Regions from separate parts of the Weizmannia sp. FSL W8-1119 genome, predicted to be linked through region 1. Evidence: riboswitches for the same ligand, from Rfam matches in the RefSeq annotation. Region 1 holds a riboswitch; each other region holds the start of a gene.
The links. A riboswitch is a leader RNA that binds a small molecule or an ion and turns the genes downstream of it on or off. The one in region 1 is predicted to bind thiamine pyrophosphate.
Positions count from the first base shown of each region.

Region 2: linked by a shared signal. The riboswitch ahead of NSQ19_RS11630 (thiamine phosphate synthase) and the one ahead of thiT (energy-coupled thiamine transporter ThiT) in region 1 are both predicted to bind thiamine pyrophosphate.
Region 3: linked by a shared signal. The riboswitch ahead of tenA (thiaminase II) and the one ahead of thiT (energy-coupled thiamine transporter ThiT) in region 1 are both predicted to bind thiamine pyrophosphate.
Region 4: linked by a shared signal. The riboswitch ahead of NSQ19_RS02735 (MTH1187 family thiamine-binding protein) and the one ahead of thiT (energy-coupled thiamine transporter ThiT) in region 1 are both predicted to bind thiamine pyrophosphate.

Region 1 covers NZ_JBBOZL010000001.1:1,328,284-1,333,007, forward strand. The annotation lists gene NSQ19_RS06330 (DNA topoisomerase III) at 1-1,340, opposite strand, end outside; gene trhO (oxygen-dependent tRNA uridine(34) hydroxylase TrhO) at 1,545-2,519, shown strand; gene NSQ19_RS06340 (SOS response-associated peptidase) at 2,900-3,574, shown strand; TPP riboswitch at 3,632-3,732, shown strand; gene thiT (energy-coupled thiamine transporter ThiT) at 3,781-4,371, shown strand; gene NSQ19_RS06350 (MBL fold metallo-hydrolase) at 4,568-4,724, shown strand, end outside.
Region 2 covers NZ_JBBOZL010000001.1:2,345,361-2,350,084, forward strand. The annotation lists partial or broken gene NSQ19_RS11610 (ThiF family adenylyltransferase) at 1-285, opposite strand, end outside; gene NSQ19_RS11615 (thiazole synthase) at 282-1,049, opposite strand; gene thiS (sulfur carrier protein ThiS) at 1,051-1,254, opposite strand; gene thiO (glycine oxidase ThiO) at 1,265-2,407, opposite strand; gene NSQ19_RS11630 (thiamine phosphate synthase) at 2,376-2,981, opposite strand; TPP riboswitch at 3,112-3,221, opposite strand; gene NSQ19_RS11635 (MFS transporter) at 3,491-4,717, opposite strand.
Region 3 covers NZ_JBBOZL010000001.1:656,386-661,109, forward strand. The annotation lists gene NSQ19_RS03040 (hypothetical protein) at 1-58, opposite strand, end outside; gene NSQ19_RS03045 (hypothetical protein) at 55-441, opposite strand; gene NSQ19_RS03050 (alpha/beta hydrolase) at 1,493-2,386, shown strand; gene NSQ19_RS03055 (helix-turn-helix domain-containing protein) at 2,479-2,670, shown strand; TPP riboswitch at 2,703-2,792, shown strand; gene tenA (thiaminase II) at 2,829-3,620, shown strand; gene thiW (energy coupling factor transporter S component ThiW) at 3,660-4,178, shown strand; gene allB (allantoinase AllB) at 4,303-4,724, opposite strand, start outside.
Region 4 covers NZ_JBBOZL010000001.1:584,255-588,978, forward strand. The annotation lists gene NSQ19_RS02730 (amidase) at 1-1,252, shown strand, start outside; TPP riboswitch at 1,357-1,460, shown strand; gene NSQ19_RS02735 (MTH1187 family thiamine-binding protein) at 1,542-1,865, shown strand; gene NSQ19_RS02740 (ABC transporter permease) at 1,816-2,613, shown strand; gene NSQ19_RS02745 (ABC transporter substrate-binding protein) at 2,610-3,608, shown strand; gene NSQ19_RS02750 (ABC transporter ATP-binding protein) at 3,605-4,354, shown strand; gene thrB (homoserine kinase) at 4,384-4,724, opposite strand, start outside.

The DNA.
Region 1 (4,724 bases):
TTGATCGAAAGCAGCGCCGTATTTTCCCGTTCCTGTTCATGGTGCAAAACAGCGGTAAACCCGGCATTTTTCACGGCCATTGTCCGCCCGGCCAGGGTTTTTCCGCCTGCTTGAAGCTTAAATTGGACGGTTTCATATTCATAAACCGGGTAGAACAGCGCAAGGAACCGTTTTACGATCAGATCATAGATTTTCCGTTCATCGGCAGATAAATCCGGCAAGGCCGGGCGTTCATCCGTTGGAATAATCGCATGGTGGTCCGTCACCTTTGCATCATTGATGACACGTTTGGCCAGTATGTTGCCTTTCCGGGAAAGGACCGGCTGAACTTCTTCTTTGTACGCATCTTTCACCGCAAGCAGCCGGTCGTACATCGTGTTTTCCATATCTTTCGTCAAATATTTCGAATCGGTGCGCGGATAGGTAACGAGTTTATGCTGTTCATATAAGTTTTGCAGCACGTTCAATGTTTTCTTTGCTGTAAAACCGAAGCGGTGGTTGGCGTCGCGTTGCAGTTCCGTCAAGTCGTAAGGGAGCGGCTGCTGCTCTTGCTTCTGTTTGCGGATCACTTGTGTTACAACGGCAGTCTGCCCGGATAAAGCCGCGTGTATGGCATTTGCTTTTTGCTCATCAAATATCCGTTTCTCGCCGTTATGGTCATATGACACTTCGAGTTTTCCGGCGAGCGCTTCAATGGTCCAGTATTTTTTCGGCACAAAAGACTGGATTTCCCGTTCGCGCTCGAGCACCATCGCCAATGTCGGCGTCTGCACGCGCCCGGCGGAGAGCGGGTCGTTGTATTTCACGGTTAAAGCGCGGGACACGTTCAACCCGATCAGCCAGTCTGCTTCGCTGCGGCAGACGGCGGAGCGGTACAGATTGTCATACTGCTTTGCCGGTTTTAATTGCTTGAACCCGTCTTTAATCGCTTTGTCGGTCTGGGAAGATATCCATAACCGTTTTACCGGTTTTTTCCAGCGCATTTTTTCCAGAATCCAGCGTGCGACAAGTTCGCCTTCGCGCCCGGCATCGGTTGCGATAATACAGTCTTTGATGTCGCTTCTTTTGCCGAGCTGTTCGATCACTTTATATTGCGGATATGTCTGCCGGATTGTTTTGGTTTCCATTTTATCCGGAAGAATCGGCAGGTCTTCCATGCGCCATTCTTTATATTTCGGATGATAATCTTCCGGCATTTTCAGTTCGATCAAATGGCCGAGCGCCCATGTCACGATATAGCGCGGCCCCTCAATATAACATTTTTTATTTTCCGTGCAGCCGAGGACGCGCGCAAGTTCGCGCCCGACGCTCGGCTTTTCGGCGAGTACAAGCGATTTCATTGCATAACACCTTTCTTTTATTCCTGTCTGAACAAGTATAACGCATCAAACAGGATTGATAAATGATTTCGTTTCTTCTGTTTTCACAGTGAAAATTTTGAAATGCAAACGGGCTTTTGGTAAAATGGTGGTTTGTAAGAGACAGTGTAACCTGAAAGCCTGCATTATATCTTGCAAATATAATTGGATAGGTGGTTATCGATAATGGAACAAACAAAGCCGTACAGAGTCTTATTGTATTACAAGTATGTTGAAATTGAAAATCCGGAAGCCTTTGCAGCTGAACATTTGCAGTTTTGCAAAGAGACCGGTTTAAAGGGGCGTATCCTCGTTGCCAAAGAAGGGATCAACGGCACTGTTTCCGGAACGGTTGAACAAACAACCAAATATAAAGAAAAGATGCACGCAGATCCCCGGTTCCGGGACATGGTCTTCAAAGAAGATGAAGCAGACGGCCATGCGTTTAAAAAAATGCACGTCCGCCCGCGCAAGGAGCTTGTTACGCTGCGGCTTGAAAAAGACATCAATCCGAATGAAAAAACGGGGAAATATTTGTCTCCGAAAGAATTTCGCGAGGCGCTGCTGGCTGAAGATACCGTCGTACTGGATGCGCGCAATGACTATGAGTATGATCTCGGGCATTTCCGCGGGGCATTGCGCCCGGATATCCGCACTTTCCGCGAACTGCCGGAATGGGTGCGCGAACATAAGGATCAATTAAAAGGCAAAAAAATTGTGACGTATTGCACCGGCGGCATCCGTTGTGAAAAATTTTCGGGCTGGCTGCTGGAAGAAGGGTTTGAAGATGTCGGCCAACTGCACGGCGGGATTGTGACATACGGAAAGGATCCGGAAGTGCAGGGAGAGCTGTGGGACGGCAAACTGTATGTATTTGACGAACGGATTTCCGTTCCGGTCAACCGAAAGGAACATGTCGTTGTCGGCCGGGATTATTTTACGGGGGAACCGTGCGAACGTTATGTCAACTGCGCCAACCCAGCCTGCAACAAGCAATTTTTATGCTCGGAAGAAAATGAACATAAATATATGCGGAGCTGCTCGCATGAATGCCGCACCGTGCCAAATAATTTATATGTAAAAGAACACGGCCTTACACCGGAAAAAGTAGCTGAACGGCTGCGCCGGATCGAAGAAGAAGACGCGGCGTTAAACCGGTAACCGGCGCGGCTTTTAACCTTACGATTCGGAAAGCGGATGGTGAAAAAGGGGATGGAAACCGTGCTCGCTCCCTGCCGGAACGATTCCTTGCTTCGGAAACGGCATTTTCTTGAAAGAAACAAGGCCTAAAGAGCGGAATGTGAAAAAGAGAAGAAAAACCGGGAACTGCTGCAAACATCCCAGCTCGGGGGCAGGGTTAACAAGCGGTGCGTTCCGGAACAGAGAAAGGATTTGGTGCAACTGGGCCAAATCCTTTTTATCTGCCTGTTTTTTGTGTAAAATGGGGAAAAATGGGCATCTTTGCCGCTTCATACGCGGTATGGCAGAGGATGAAAATCAGCGGGCAATATTTTCAGGATAGAAAGAAAGGCGGGATTTGGATGTGCGGGAGGTACACGTTAACGGCATCTGTAAATGAATTGGAAAAAAGGTTCCATGCCAAAGCTTCTTTTTCAAGCAGTGAATATGCCAAAAGTTATAATGTCGCGCCTTCGCAAATGGTGGCTGCCGTGATCAGCGCCCATGGGCAGTACAGACTCGGTTTTTTAAAATGGGGCTTGATTCCTTCCTGGGCAAAAGATCCGAAAATCGGGCATAAGATGATCAATGCCAGAAGCGAAACCGTATTTCAGAAACCGGGTTTCCGGGAGGCAGTGAAAAGGCGGCGCTGCCTCATTCCGGCCGATTCTTTTTTTGAGTGGAACCGAAAAGACGGCACCCGGGCGCCGATGCGGATCAGTCTTAAGAACAGGGGCATTTTTGCGATGGCCGGGCTTTGGGAAAAATGGATGGACCAGGAAGGGAATCCGGTCTTTACTTGCACGATTTTAACGACAAAGGCGAACAGGATGATGGCAAAAATTCACGACCGGATGCCGGTGATTTTACGCAGGGAAGATGAAGAAAAATGGCTGGACACATCGGTCACTGAGGCGGGCCGGCTGTTGCCACTCCTTTCGCAGTATGATGCAGACCTAATGGAAATGTATGCCGTATCTGAACGCGTCAATTCGCCGAAAAACAATTTTCCAGAGCTGTTATTGCCAAAAAATTAAATTTTTTGTTGAAATGTTGTGGCAAAAAGTTTATCATAAAGGTGACAATTTCATGAACGTAACCACAGGGGGAGCGTTAAGCTGAGAGTGAACGCCATGTTCTGACCCTTTGAACCTGTCCGGTTAATGCCGGCGTAGGGATGTGGAATTTCTTTTGTCCTCCCATGGTTCGTTATGTTCATGCATACCAAAAGGGGGATTTTTTTATGGGCAAATTAAGTTTACAGGCTATGATTGAAGCGGCTATTTTTGCGGCGTTCGCGCTCGTGTTGGACTTATTGCCGTCCATTAAGGTGACGTCCGCGATTTCTCTGTCGTTTGCCATGCTGCCGGTTTTTGTAGTCGCTTTTCGCTGGGGATTTAAAGCAAGTGTTGCTTCGGGATTTATTTGGAGCTTGCTGCAGATCGTCACCGGTGATGCAAATGATATTCTCAACCCGATTCAGGGCATCATGGAATATCCGGTCGCTTTTTCATTCATCGGGTTTGCCGGGCTTTTTCGGCCGCTTATCGAAAGAAGCTGCCGCCATGCCAAAAGGGGCACGATGACTTTTTGGATATGCCTTTCTGTTCTTGCCGGCAGTTTCGCCCGCTATTTCTGGCATTTCGTGGCCGGCGTGTTTTTCTGGGGTTCCTATGCGCCTAAAGGGCAGTCGGCGTTTCTCTATTCTTTCATCACGAACGGCGTCACGATGATTGGCAATGGCATTTTATGCGCAGCTGTTGCGGCGATCCTCTTTAATGCCGCCCCGCAGCTGCTGACAAAATACCGCAATCAGCACAGGCATGCGGCGTAAAAGCAACTTGAAAACGGCAAGGCAACTGCGCCTTGCCGTTTTCACTTCAGGCAGGAGGCTTTATGGAAACAGGCGCCTTGTAAAGCCGGAGTTCGGTTTCACCGCTTTTTCAGTTGATCATGGCCGGCAGAACGGGTAATGGCCGTAAGAAACGGGAAAGGATAAAAAGAAGGAATAATGAAAGAAAGGGGATTTTATGGATAAAGACATTCATCACCCGTTTGGCCGCCGGATCATCCCGATGACTTCGATTGAAAGCGGAACAGGCAGGGAATTGCTGCCGGATATCTATTGCTTTACCATCCAAATTGTAAATGTGTGTCTGATCGGCAGGGCCGGAACCGGTACATTTG
Region 2 (4,724 bases), 1.0 Mb from region 1:
GGAGGAGTTGATGGACGTTAAACGATTTTTGGCCGCAATTGCTTTTGGCAGTCTTTTTTCGGCGTCTTGTTCAGTATATAATTGCTGCCGCTGTAAATTTGACCACTCTACATAGTCCCGGTCCACAATCGTTAGTTGACCAATACCAGCACGTACAAGCGCTTCCGCATTTGCGGAACCAAGTGCCCCAGCTCCTATGATGAGGACATGTTTCGTTGAAATCTTTTCCTGCCCGTCTTTTCCGATTGGAAGGAAGAGCACTTGGCGTGAGTATCGATTATTCACCCGATGCTCATTCCTTCCATTGGACTGCTCGCAGCGGCATAGCGTTTTTTCTCGATACGGCCTGCTTCAAATCCTAACCGTCCAGCTTCGATTGCTAACCTCATGGCTTTTGCCATTTTAACAGGATCAGTTGCTAGTGACACCGCCGTATTTAATAAAACGCCATCGGCACCTAATTCCATTGCCAAAGCCGCATCGGCAGGCGAACCAATTCCAGCATCCACTATAACCGGAACGACAGCTTGTTCAATGATAAAACTTAAGTTAACTGGATTAAGGATGCCTTGACCAGACCCGATTGGAGAGGCACCTGGCATAACGGCGTGACATCCAATCTCTTGAAGCTTTCTGGCTAATACAACATCGTCTGAGGTATAGGTGAGGACAATGAACCCCTCTTTTACCAATTCTTCTGTAGCTTTAAGGGTTTCAATTGGATCTGGCAGCAAAGTTTTGTCACAGCCAATGACTTCCACTTTAATCATGTCGCATAGACCCGAAGCTTTTGCCAGTTTTGCAATTCGAACCGCTTCTGCTGCTGTTTTGGCACCAGCCGTATTCGGCAACAGGGTATACTTTGAAGTGTCCAACTGTTCTAAAAAGTTCGGCTGATTTGGTTCAAAAATATTCATCCGCCGAACGGCAAATGTAAGGATTTCCGTTTTCGAAACTTCAACCGCTTCTTTTTGGATTTCATAGCTTGGATATTTTCCAGTTCCAAGCAATAAACGAGAATGAAAGGATAATGGACCAATTTTTAACATATCATCCGCCTCCTACAAAATGGACAATTTCAATTCGATCTTTATCAGATAATCTAGTACGCTGGTGTTCTGTCCTTGTTAATATCTCTCCGTTGATTTCGACAACGACGACTTTATCATGAATTTCGTAGTATTTAAGTAAATCTGTGACAAATACAATCTGTTCTGGTAATGAAACGGACTCACCATTTATTGTAATAACCATTATAGACCTCCTAATGAACCTTTTGCTTGTTTCGATCAATCCTGAAAGCGGAGAGAAGCGTATCATCTGGATGGCCTTCCAATAAATCAGCTATCAGTTGACCAGTAACCGGGCTTAATAAAATACCGTTACGGTAATGCCCCGCTGCAATAAACAATCCCTTCTTAAACGGATGTTCTCCTATGTACGGGAGGCCATCCCCTGTTTGCGGCCGAACACCTGCCCATGCTCGTTCCCACTTGGCATCTTTTATTTGGGGAACCAATTGGATCGCTCTCTCTACTAATGAAGCAATTCCCCCAAGCGTCACTTTTTTATCAAACGTATTTTCTACCTGGGTAGCACCAATAAAGATTTCACCATTCCGCTTTGGTACAAAGTAGCATCTCTTATCGGAAAAAATCGTTCTCTTCAGGATAGGGGTATCAGATTTAACGGAAAAGCATTCGCCCTTTACCGGATAAACCGGCATGTCTATCCCTGTATCCTTCATCAACTGTGCTGACCATGCTCCCGTTGCAAGGACAACCTGATGGCAATGGATGTCACCGGAAGTCGTTTTAACCCCAATGACACGTTCCCGTTCATAGATGAACGAGAGGACTTCCGTGTTTTCAAGAATTTCCGTTCCAAAATGAATCGCTGCCTTTGCAAAGGCCTTCGATAAGGTTGCCGGCATGACGTGGCCATCATTAGGAAGATACATGCCACCAACGATGTTAGAGGAGAGGGACGGCTCCATTTCCAAACATTCATGAGAATCAAGCCACTTTATGGCTGGATCCCAATTTTGCTGGAAGGTCACCTGTTTTTTTACTTCCTCTGCGATAGCATCGGTTTCGGCAATTTTTATGATCCCTTTTTGGTCAAACTCTATATCGATTCCAGTCATTTCATACAGTTCGTTTGCAAGTTCAGGAAACATAGCTTGGCTTTTTAAAGCGAATTGGAACAGTGGACCGTCTTGTTCTATCTCCGCTTGTGCCGCAAGCATTCCCGCTGCCGCACTAGAGGCTTCACATGCTAATTGTTTCTTCTCAATTATGGCTACTTTTCTTCCTCTTTTTGAAAGTTGATAGGCGATAGAACTTCCGTTAATTCCGCCGCCTATCACGACAACATCAAATGTACGCGTCAATTTTTCCATCTCCATTTATTAAGGCATTGTAGTAATCCTTAACTGCTGATAAAGGATCACGAGCCTCAAGTATTCCTGACATGACGGCAATCCCTTTTGCACCAGCGTGAATAACACTTTGGGCATTTTCTGGCGTTATACCGCCAATCGCAATCACCGGTATGTCTAGTTGTGCCACTTTGGCTAATTGTTTTAGCCCCTTGGGTATCTTTCCGGGCTTTGAGCCGGAAAAAAAGATGTGGCCGAACAAGACGTAATCCGCACCATCCCGATTGGCTTTTACGCCTTCACGATAGGAATGAATCGATCGGCCAACTTTAAGAAAGGGAAACATGGTTTTGACAATCGAAGTTTCCAAGCTATGAAAGGCTAGCTGAACACCAGCTGCTTTCGCTGCCAAAGCGACATCTACCCGGTCATTAATGATCATTTTGGATAGGGGAATGTTTTGCGCTAGATACTCAATTATCTGGTAAAGTTCCCGTGCCGTTTTTTGTTTTTCCCGTATGTGGATGGCCGTTACGAACGGGTGAATATCGGTTAATATTTCATGTAACTGTGCAACGGGCATTTTGCCATTCGAGATCACATGTAATTCTTTAATACCGTTAGAAATTTAGCTCACCTCCTTGGAAAATTTCCACATAAATGAACCTAATGAAAAACAAAAAAGCCACTTTCTTCGGTAAGAAAATGGCTGATGATTTGAAAAGAAATCAAATATCCTGTTTCCACTTTCCTACGCTGGTATTACCCAGATCAGGTTCATAAGAGTCCCGAAGTATACTTCGATCTCAGCCTTTTAAAAAAGGCACCTCTAGCGGATGACTTCGTGTATTAAATTGTAAATATTGCCTATAGTTTAATAATACCACATATCTAGAAAAGGTCAACAATTTATATAGGCAGTTTGTCTTCTTCCATGCCCGGAAATAACTGTAGTAGACAAAGGCAGGTCCCGTGAAGCAAAATGTCTCGATAGAACATCGAGTCTTTTTTCAAGTATATGATAAAATCATCAAGTCCCCTGTCTTCCGGTCTGGCATTGAGTTGAGAAACTTCAAATGCACCGTGCAAAAACCTTATTACTCAATTATGTTAACTAGAAAATCGTTCCTTCTCCGGGTTCATTTTTCTTATAGACCGATCTAATAGTGGAATGAGGGCAACAAGGATAAAGCTTATTCCGCCAACTGTAGCAACCATTTTATATCCAAAAATCTCAGCCAAAGGAACTGCCATCACCTGACCAATGGGGATTGTAATAAAAGCTCCTAAGTCATCAAAAGCAAGTACCCGTGAAAGTTTATCACGTGGAATCGCTTGCTGTAATGTTGTATCCCAGCCGATTCCAGAGATCGTTTGTCCAACCCCCGCGATTGCTGTAACAATTAATAAATAAGGTAATGCGAATCCTTGGCCAAGGACGATCAGAGGTATTCCACCGAAAGCAACGGCAATCAAACTGTCCCGAAGAGGATACCGGAGTTGTAATTTCAGCATCACTAGACTAGCTATAAGAAGACCCACTGCTTTTATACTTAATGTTAGACCCCATCCAGTTGAACCAATGGTATTTTTAGCAATAATGGGTCCAAGCACTTGCCACACACCCATTTGGACTGCATTTATTAAAGCAAAAGCTCCCGTTATTAACCAAATCCAACGACGCCTTCGAAAGTAACTCCACCCCTCGCGCATTTCGTGCATGAACGAAGTTTTCGAAACAACAGGATGTGAAGGAATATGAACTCTACTCATAAAAATAGAGGCGATAAAAAAACTAATCGCATCAATTGCAATCCCCCATCCTCCTCCGAAAATTGCTACTAAAGTCCCTGCAAGAGCAGGACCAACAATTTTAGATGCACTCCGTGATAAATTTAACAGTGAATTAGCTTGTTTGATATGTTTTCTTTCCACCAATTCAGGGATAATACCTCGCATTGCAGGGGAAGTAAAGGCTCCTAATATACCATTTATAATTGCCAATGGGAAAATCGTATATGGATTTCCGCCTGCAAGGACGATAATGGCAATCCCCATTTGAGAACATCCGGAACCGAGGTTACTTAGGCGTATTAATTTATCTCGTCTGTAACGATCAGCAATACTGCCGCCGATAACCAGCATCAAAATATTAGGGAGAACCGCAGCCGCAAGTATATACCCCAATAGATGTTGGCCCTGCTTAACTTGAAGAATTGCAAAAGCAAGAGAAACAGGAGTCATCGCACTTCCGAATAAAGAGACTGTTTGCCCTAAGAAAAACCACTTGAACTTTTCACTAAGTGATAAAGTATTAAATATTGACTGATTTCTCAAGGCGAGC
Region 3 (4,724 bases), 670 kb from region 1:
AACTCGGAATTTTCTCCGTAAATCCACACATGGCGGCAAATAGCGGGTTTGATTTCACTTGTAAATAAAATAGACACTCTCAACCATCACTTCAATATATTGTAAAGGGGCCAGTTCAAAAGCACGAAAAAAGGGCATGAAAGGATGCGGTTTTCTCCCTGCGGGAGAGGGATGAAATAATAGAGACGCAGACTTATCTTCTTCCTCGGGTATTGAAAATAGTGCTGGCTGGATTTCATCAGAATGATCATGTGCTCTTTCATTTTTTAAGTGCAAGTATAAAAGGGTATAGTAATCTCGTTCAACCGGTTTAAAAATCTCCCATGGAAAACACACGGCTGGAATGACAAAGGGTATATCAGCATAGTCTTGCCAATTGTGGGGAATCAAATTTTTTTGTATTGATAAATCTCTGGTTTGTGTTAGACTAGAAACAGTCATGAAATCACTCCTTGGATACTAGGATATTGGGTCATACTTTATCTTACCAAAGGAGTGGCTTTCATGGCTCTTTTTTTTCAAAAATAATCATTCTTTTCCGTCTTACAATATTTACCATGGGAATGAGTAGCCTAATCTATTAAAACTAGTCTAAAACTGACCGAAATTAAAAAATTTAGATGTTGGTAATAAGCGAATTTATCCATTGAAATCAAAACTCGCCATTTCTTTTTTTATATTTGTCATAATTTTCTTACCAATATCCGTTTTCTTTAGTGGAATAAATCCACGATCTTTAATTGTCTGACTGCCTACTGCTTCAGGGGGTATAGCATTTTGGCAAAGGCTCTTTGGGAAAGATGAAATTGTAGTCTGATCATAACCAAACCAACATTAAGCCCCCCCACAACATTTAAAAGAGTTATTGAGAAACAGAAAAATGCAAGTATATTCTTCCTGCTTGGGCAGCATTCGAGTCAACATTCCTTAAGCTTTGTTTCCATATTTAAAAACTTAAAAGACGGATAATAAATCTTCTTGCACAAAATATTGGACTATGATAGGGTAAGGTTAATGAAAATGAATATTCACAAAAATCTGTTAGGTACATCGAGTTGGTTGAGAGAAGTACCTTTCTAACCTGATCTAGTATGTACGTGCGAAGGGAAGTAGGTGATGAAATGACACTTGATGATTTGTAATTTATACATCCGCTTTCCGATTAGGGCGGTTTTTTTATTTTGAGGAACCGCCTCTATCTATCGTTGTTCTTCGTGTGGTTATAGAGCAGACCGTGTCGATAATTCGTAATCAATATCAAACAAGAAGGCATACGCTTATTGGGGTTAGTATGAAACATAAACTCTTGGAACAAGAGAGTTCACTTGGTCAGCTTTCGTTAGCTCGTAAAAGTAACGATAAGTCGAGAAGCCCCTACTTCGAGTGACCCGTCGAAGTGGAAGTAGTTCACTGTGGAGCCATTTTTATACGTATATGTCAATTCTATTTCGTGCAATGTTTGTGCTCGCCTGAAGCGGGAGAAGGGAGAAAAATGAACAATCAATTTCGACGAGAAGATATTGACTTTTATTCAAATGGAACAAGGTGTAGCGCGTGGCTATATCTACCCAATGTAGATAAAAGATGCCCGGTAATTGTAATGGCTCATGGCTTGGGTGGAGTGCGTGAAATGCGGTTGGACGCATATGCTGAAAGGTTTGCTGCTGCCGGGTATGCCTGCTTTTTATTTGATTATCGTAACCATGGAGCAAGTGACGGAAATAAAAGACAACGGATAAATGTAAAAGAACAACTTGCAGATTGGAACTCTGCCATTGATTTCATCAAAAAGAATGATAGGATTGATGATAGTAAAATACTCCTGTTTGGAAGTTCGTTTAGTGGGGGACACGTTATAACCCTATCAGCTTATCGAATAGATATTCTTGCAACCGTGGCACAGTGTCCATATACAAATACCTTAGCTACAATGAAAACGATCTCACCGCTATCTGCCCTAAAAATATTCCCCTTTGCCATAGCCGACGTTTTATCTTCTATTATCGGGTATCATCCGGTCATGATTAAATTGGTGGATGCGCCGGGGAAAGTAGCGATGATGGCTGTTTCTGACTACGAAAAGGTTTTTAAGTTGATGCCTGAAAATTTAAAGTTTGTGAATAAAGCCCCCGCAAGAACAGTTTTAGAATTCTTTAAATATTCGCCTAGTAGATACACTAAAAATATAGGAATACCGATATTTTATGCGGTTTGTCGGAAAGATACATTAGCACCTGCTTGGGCAACCATAAAGTGTGCAAAACGCTCCAAGAAAGCAACGATAAAAGAGTATGACTGTGGACATTTCGATATTTATTTAGGTGATTATTTTGAAAATTCAATAGTAGATTATATAGGTTTTTTTGATAAACTTACAAAAGGCTAGTTGTATAATCAAATGCAACAAGCTAAATAAATGAAAAAAAGAGCATGATAAACCGTTTACGATGAAAACGCAATCAATACGGAGGTTTATCCATGGTGAAGATTTCCACCCTTCGTGCAGAAGGAAAATCCATACAAGTAATCGCTGATGTGGTTGGCTGTAAAAAAAATACCGTATCTCGGGAACTGAAGCATGGTACGGGTAGCATTTGGGGTAACATCCTGTGCTTTTTTCCATATTTTACGGGCAATAAATTTGCTGTTGCACAAAATTCGGGACTATGATATGGTAAGAGTAATGAAAATGAATATTCACAATAGTCTACTAGGGGCGCCGGGTTGGCTGAGAAGTACCCTTTGAACCTGATCTAGTTCGTACTAGCGAAGGGAAGTAGGTGATGAAATTACACCTGATGATTTGTAATTGATACACCCGCTTTCCGATGGAGGGCGGGTTTTTTATTTTGAGGAGCCGCCTCTGGCCATCGCTCGGGGCAAAGGGAGAAACCAGCCTGCAAACCGCAATCGGTTTCCCGGTAAACAAGGAGGAATCATTGTTGAAACGATCTTTTACAGAAAGGCTATATCAAAATGTCCAACCGATTTGGGAGAAAAACCATAACCATCCTTTTGTCGTGGGACTGGGGAACGGAACTTTAGAAAGAGATAAATTTATCTATTATTTAAAGCAGGATTACGTATATTTAGTTGAGTACGCAAAACTGTTTGCCATGGGTGTTGTGAAAGCGGGTAACCTCGGCATGATGACGAGATTTGCTGCGGTGCTCCATGAATCGTTGCATTTTGAGATGGAACTGCACCGCCAATACGCTGCCGAGTTTGGCATTACACGCACGGATTTAGAAGCAACCCAACCAACGCCGGTTAACCTTGCTTACACGAGTTATATGCTGCAAGTGGCCGCCAATGGAAGCTTGGCTGAACTTGTTGCCTGCTTGTTGCCGTGTGCCTGGGATTATTGGGAAATTGGGAAACTGCTAAAAGTAAATCATCGAGACACATTGGAGGCCAATCCTTACAAGAAATGGATCGAAACCTATTCTTCAGAAACGTTCGGCTCCGGAACGCAGTGGTTAATTGACTTAATGGACCAACTGGCAAGCGGAAAATCAGAAACGGAACTGATGGCCTTAGAACGCCATTTTCAAATGGCCTCAAAGTATGAATACTTATTTTGGGATATGAACGATAAAAAACAAGACTGGCCGGTCTGATTTTCATTCGCAACTAAAAAGGAGGGAAGTTTGGTTCTAATGAGAAAAACACAAAAAATAACAGCAACTGCAGTTATTGCGGCTGTAACGACTGCATCCAGCAGCTTGATTTATATCCCGGTCGGTTTTGCAAAAATTTTTCCGGTACAGCATTTTGCCAATATACTCTCGGCTGTTTTGCTCGGCCCCGGTTATGCGGTTGCGCAAGCCTTTATATCCTCGCTTTTACGTAACTTGCTTGGGACAGGGAGTATTTTTGCCTTTCCGGGAAGCATGATCGGCACGTTTTTGGCAGCTTATCTTTACGCGAAGACGAATAAGCTCATTTTTGCCTTTGTCGGGGAGGTCATGGGGACGGGCATTCTCGGTGCCTTGGCATGTTATCCCATTGCTGTTTTTCTGCTCGGCCAAACATCAACGCTTTTCGGATTTATCCCTGCCTTCTTTTTAAGTTCTTTTGCAGGGGCCATTTTTGGCTATGTTTTGATAAAAGTTTTACAAAAAAATAAAGGATGGGGCAGGATGATCAATCATACCGTAAGCAACCGTAAGTTTTGAGCGAAACACCGGGGAGGAATGAAGGCATTGCCACGGCGCATACAGGATGCCAGCTATTGATAACCGGCCAAAATTTATGCCAGCAAAATCAGGCTCTTGAAAGCAGAGCCTGATGCTGTTGGCATTATGACGGCACTCCGGCATAGTCTGAAACCTTCGCTGGCCGGATCCATTTGCCAACCGGCTCACCCTTGATACCACCGCCATCCAGATCAAATACGAGCTGTCCTCTTACAAAAGTTTTCGTAACCCGGCAATCAATTTTTCTGCCGATATACGGGCTGTGCTTATGGCGGTAATAGAGGTCTTCCGCACTTACCGTGTATGGCCGGTCGGGATCGAGAAAGAGGAGATCCGCATCTTTTGCGAGCGCAATTTCCCCTTTCGATTTTAAGCCAAAACGTTCGGCAGGGTTGGTTGCAATCATGCGCGTAAATTGCGTAATGGGAATATTGCGCTTTTTGACAGCCTCATCGAACATCAAATCGACATTATTCTGGCACCCGGTTATGCCGCCCCATACCTCAAAAATATTTCCGGTTTCGC
Region 4 (4,724 bases), 740 kb from region 1:
CCAGGCGGTAAAGGGCGAGCTGCTCACATCCGGATCAAAACTGCTGCAGCAAAACCGTGCCAGAGAAGATGCTTTTTTTACGGCAAAATTGAAGGAAGCGGGGTTTATCATTCTCGGACATACAAACGTACCGGAATTTGGATTAAAAAATATTACGGAACCTGAACTTTACGGTCCGGCGCGCAATCCGTGGAATCCCCATTTTTCACCCGGCGGATCAAGCGGCGGTTCCGCGGCTGCGGTGGCTTCCGGGATGGTACCGGTTGCCGGTGCAAGCGACGGCGGCGGATCGATCCGCATTCCTGCTTCTTTTACAAGTTTAATAGGATTAAAGCCGACAAGGGGAAGGACACCAGTCGGGCCGGGACGTGGACGGCAATGGCAAGGGGCGGCCATTGACTTCGTGCTGGCAAAAACAATCAGAGACAGCGCAGCGCTCCTCGATGTGCTGCAAACTGTGGAACCCGCCGCTGCTTTTCAAACGCCGCTTTTTCCGGGATATGTACAGGAACTAAAACAGAGCGGAACGAAAAAATACCGGATCGCATTTTCGGTTGAATCGCCGGTCGGGACGCCTGTCAGCCGCGACGCAAAACAGGCTGTCTATAAAACGGCAAAATGGCTGGAGCAGGAGGGCCATCTTGTGGAAGAAGCCGAAAACGGCGTTGACGGCAGACGGCTGATGGAAAACTATTATTTAATGAACTGCGGGGAAATGGCGGCGGAACTTTCGGATTTGGAAAGCGCACTTGGACGCCCGCTTACGGAAAAAGATATGGAGCCGGTTTCGTGGGTCTTGTATGCTGCCGGGAAAAATGTCACGGCGGCAGAATACGCAAAGAGCCTTGCGGAGTGGGATAAGGCCGCAGCACAAATGGCGGGATTCCACGAAACGTATGATCTGTATCTTACGCCTTCAACTGCTTTTACTGCGCCGAAAATCGGGGAGCTTACCCAGACCGGGAAAGAGCGGGATCGATTGTTTGGCGTCACCGGGCTCCCGAAAGAAAAGCAGCAGGCGCTTGTCTATGAAATGTTTGAGCCGAGCTTAACGTTTTCCCCATTTACGCAGCTCGCCAATTTAACCGGGCAGCCGGCGATCAGCCTGCCGGTCCATATAACGGCGGCCGGGCTTCCTTTCGGGATACAGCTGGTGGCGCCGAAAGGAAATGAACATTGGCTGCTGGATGTCGCATATGCGCTTGAACAGTCGGAACTTTGGGTTGGCATGCAGGGGAATCCCTGCCTTTAAAGCATAAATGAGGGGCGTTGTGCAGGCCCGGACGTTCTAAGGAATTGAAGAATTGAAAAATGTTTGCCAAAAAGGATGATTTTCATGTTACAATAAAATGACAAGAAAAAAAGCAGGGGAGCCGGTTTTGGCTGAGAGGATGCCGTTTTGCATCGACCCTTCACCTGATCTGGATAATGCCAGCGTAGGGAGTCTCATATTGAAGCATGTTTCGGCATGTTTTGGATGGACAGGCTTTCTTGCGCATGCAATGAAAGCTTTTTTATTTGAAAAAAAGGAGGAAAATTTGATGGAAAAATCGAATCAAGTAACGGTTTCTTTTTCAGTTGTCCCGCATATTAAAAGTGATGACTTATACGGTGTCGTCGACCGCGCGATCGAAGTTGTTCAAAACGCCGGCGTACGTTATGAAGTTGGGGCAATGGAAACGACGATGGAAGGCGATCTTGACGAACTGCTTGGGATCATCAAAAAAGCGCAGGATGCTTGCGTCCAAGCCGGTGCGATTGATGTCATCACATCGATCAAAATCCATTACCGGCCAAGCACCGGGGTGACAATGGATGAAAAAATTGCAAAATATCGCGAACAAGCGCCGCAGCCTGTTCGTTAACACGGCGCTCACGGCTGCCTGGCTCATTTTTTTGCTCTTCGTCTGGCAAGGGGTAACGGCCGGCTTTCATATCAGTGAATGGATGCTGCCAAAACCGACGGAAGTATGGCAGGAATTGAAAAATCTGCAATGGATGGTTTGGCCCAATATTTGGCAAACTGCAAAAGAAGTATTGATCGGGCTTGCCTTTTCCATTATGATTGGCGCAGCGATTGCCGTTTTTATGGATATGGTTCCCGTTTTCCGGATGCTGGTCCGGCCGCTACTGGTCGTTTCGCAAACAATTCCGATTGTGGCGATTGCGCCGCTTTTCATCGTCTGGTTCGGATTCGGGCTCCAGTCAAAAGTTATTGTGGTCATTTTAATCTGCTTTTTCCCGCTGGCATTGAGCATCCTGGAAGGGTTTCAAACGGTGGATGATGACTTGGTGAAACTGTTAAAGACCATGCATGCTTCAAAAGGGCAAATTTACATGAAAGTCAAATTTCCGGCTGTGCTCCCTTACTTTTTTTCAGGTTTAAAAATTGCCGTTACATATAGTGTGATGGGTGCCATTATCGGTGAGTGGCTCGGCGCAAGCGAAGGGCTCGGCGTCATGCTGACAAGGGCGACAAAATCTTTTATGACTGCCCGCTTGTTTGCCATCTCCGCTGTCATCATTGGGCTCACATTTCTTTTATACGGCGCTGTTGAATGTTTGCAAAGGCTATCCGCACCATGGGTATATCGAAAGGAAGATCATCAATGAAGAAAATTTTAATCATGTTGCAGGCGGCCATGTTGCTGCTTGCTGCCGGATGTGCCGGCAGCGGGCAGAAGGACAGCAGCAAAAAAGCGTTGCAAAAGGTGACGGTTGTGCTGGACTGGTTTCCGAACACCAATCATACCGGCCTGTATGTGGCTAAAACAAAACATTATTTTCAAAAGCAGGGCCTAGATGTGAAAATTATCCAGCCGGGAGACAATATCACGGCTGAACAGATGGTGGCCTCCGGGAAAGCGGATTTCGGGATCAGCTATCAGGAAAATGTCACCACGGCAAGGACGGAAGGAATCCCGATTGTATCCATTGCCGCGATCATCCAGCACAATACTTCCGGCTTTGCTTCTTTGAAAAAAGACAACATCACTTCTCCGAAAGATTTTGAAGGTAAACGCTACGGCGGCTGGGGTTCGCCGTCTGAAGAAGCTGTCATCAAAACGGTCATGGAAAAATACGGCGCCGACTACAGCAAAGTAAAAAATATCGTGCTCGGCCAGACGGATTTTTTCAAATCAATCGGACGTGAAGCGGATTTTGAATGGATTTATTACGGCTGGGACGGCATCCAGGCAGAGCGGAACGGGAAAAAACTGAATCTTATCATGGTCAAAGATCTCGACCCTGCGCTTGATTATTACAGCCCGGTCATCATTACAAGCGAAAAACTGGCCAAAGGGGATAAAACCCTTGTCAAATCTTTTATGAAGGCTGCGGCGCAAGGTTATACATTTGCGATCAAGCACCCGGAACAGGCTGCCGATATCCTGATTCAGGACGTGCCGGATACAAATAAAGGGCTTGTCCGCGCCAGCCAGAAGTGGCTGAGCACGAAGTACCAGGACGATGCCGCGGAATGGGGGGTACAGAAGGAAGAAGTGTGGCGCCGTTATATGGACTTCCTTTATGACCATAAAGTCATTAAGAAAAAAATTAACATCAAGGCTGCCTACACAAACGAATTTCTTCCAAACCGGCCATGACGTATTTGCAATTGGAAGACATTACGAAAACATTTGGAGGGAAAAAAGTGCTCGACGGCATTTCCGCAACGATCCAAAAAGGTGAGTTCTGCGCTTTTATCGGGCCGAGCGGGTGCGGAAAAAGCACGCTGTTAAATATCATTGCCGGGATTGAAAAGGCGGATGGCGGCAAAGTGATGCTTGGCGGCAAACCGGACGGGGTTCAGGATGCCGCCGGTTTCATGCCGCAGCAGGATTTGCTTCTGCCCTGGCGGACGGCACTGCAAAACATTGTCCTACCGCTTGAAATAAAAGGGGTGCGGAAACGGGAACGAATTTTGCGGGGGATGGAGGTACTCCGGCAGTTTGGCCTTGAAGATTACGCCGGCCACTATCCCGCCTCGCTCTCGGGCGGCATGCGGCAGCGGATCAGCTTTTTGCGCACGTATTTATGTGAAAAGCCGGTTATGCTGCTGGATGAACCGTTCGGAAAACTCGATGCTTTTACAAAAATGGATGTCCACCGCTGGCTGCTTGAATCATGGGAGAAAGGAAATCAGACGATTCTTATGGTTACCCATGATCTTGATGAAGCCGTGCTGCTATCGGACCGTGTTTTTGTCATGTCGCAGCAGCCGTCCGTCATCATCCACGAATTGAAGGTGCATTTGCCGCGCCCGCGGAAATGGGAGATGCTCTCTTCGGATGTGTTGAAAAAAGACAAAGATGAACTGTTAAGAGAGCTTGCCTCATTTTTGGGGAAATAAAAAAGGTTTGGAGAGGCTCCAAACCTTTTTTACAAGTTCAGCATATTGGATGCTGCATATTTTTCGACGGAAAGGCCGGTGCGGTCAACTTTGGCCGGTTCAACCAGCACATGCGGGAAATGGGCGCGGATCGTTTCTGCCATGGCCTCTGCCTCTTCGAACGGTACGAGCGAAATAACCGTCGGGCCGGCGCCGCTAATGACCGTCCCGTATGCGCCGAGTGATTTGGCCAGCCTGCGGATCTCCAAAAATTCGGGGATCAATTTTGTCCGGTATGGCTCGTGAAAACGGTCTTGTTCCATCATCTTTCCAGCCAGTTCGTACTGGCCACTTATGAGCGCCGCAATAAAAAGGTTGCTGGCCGCGCTCC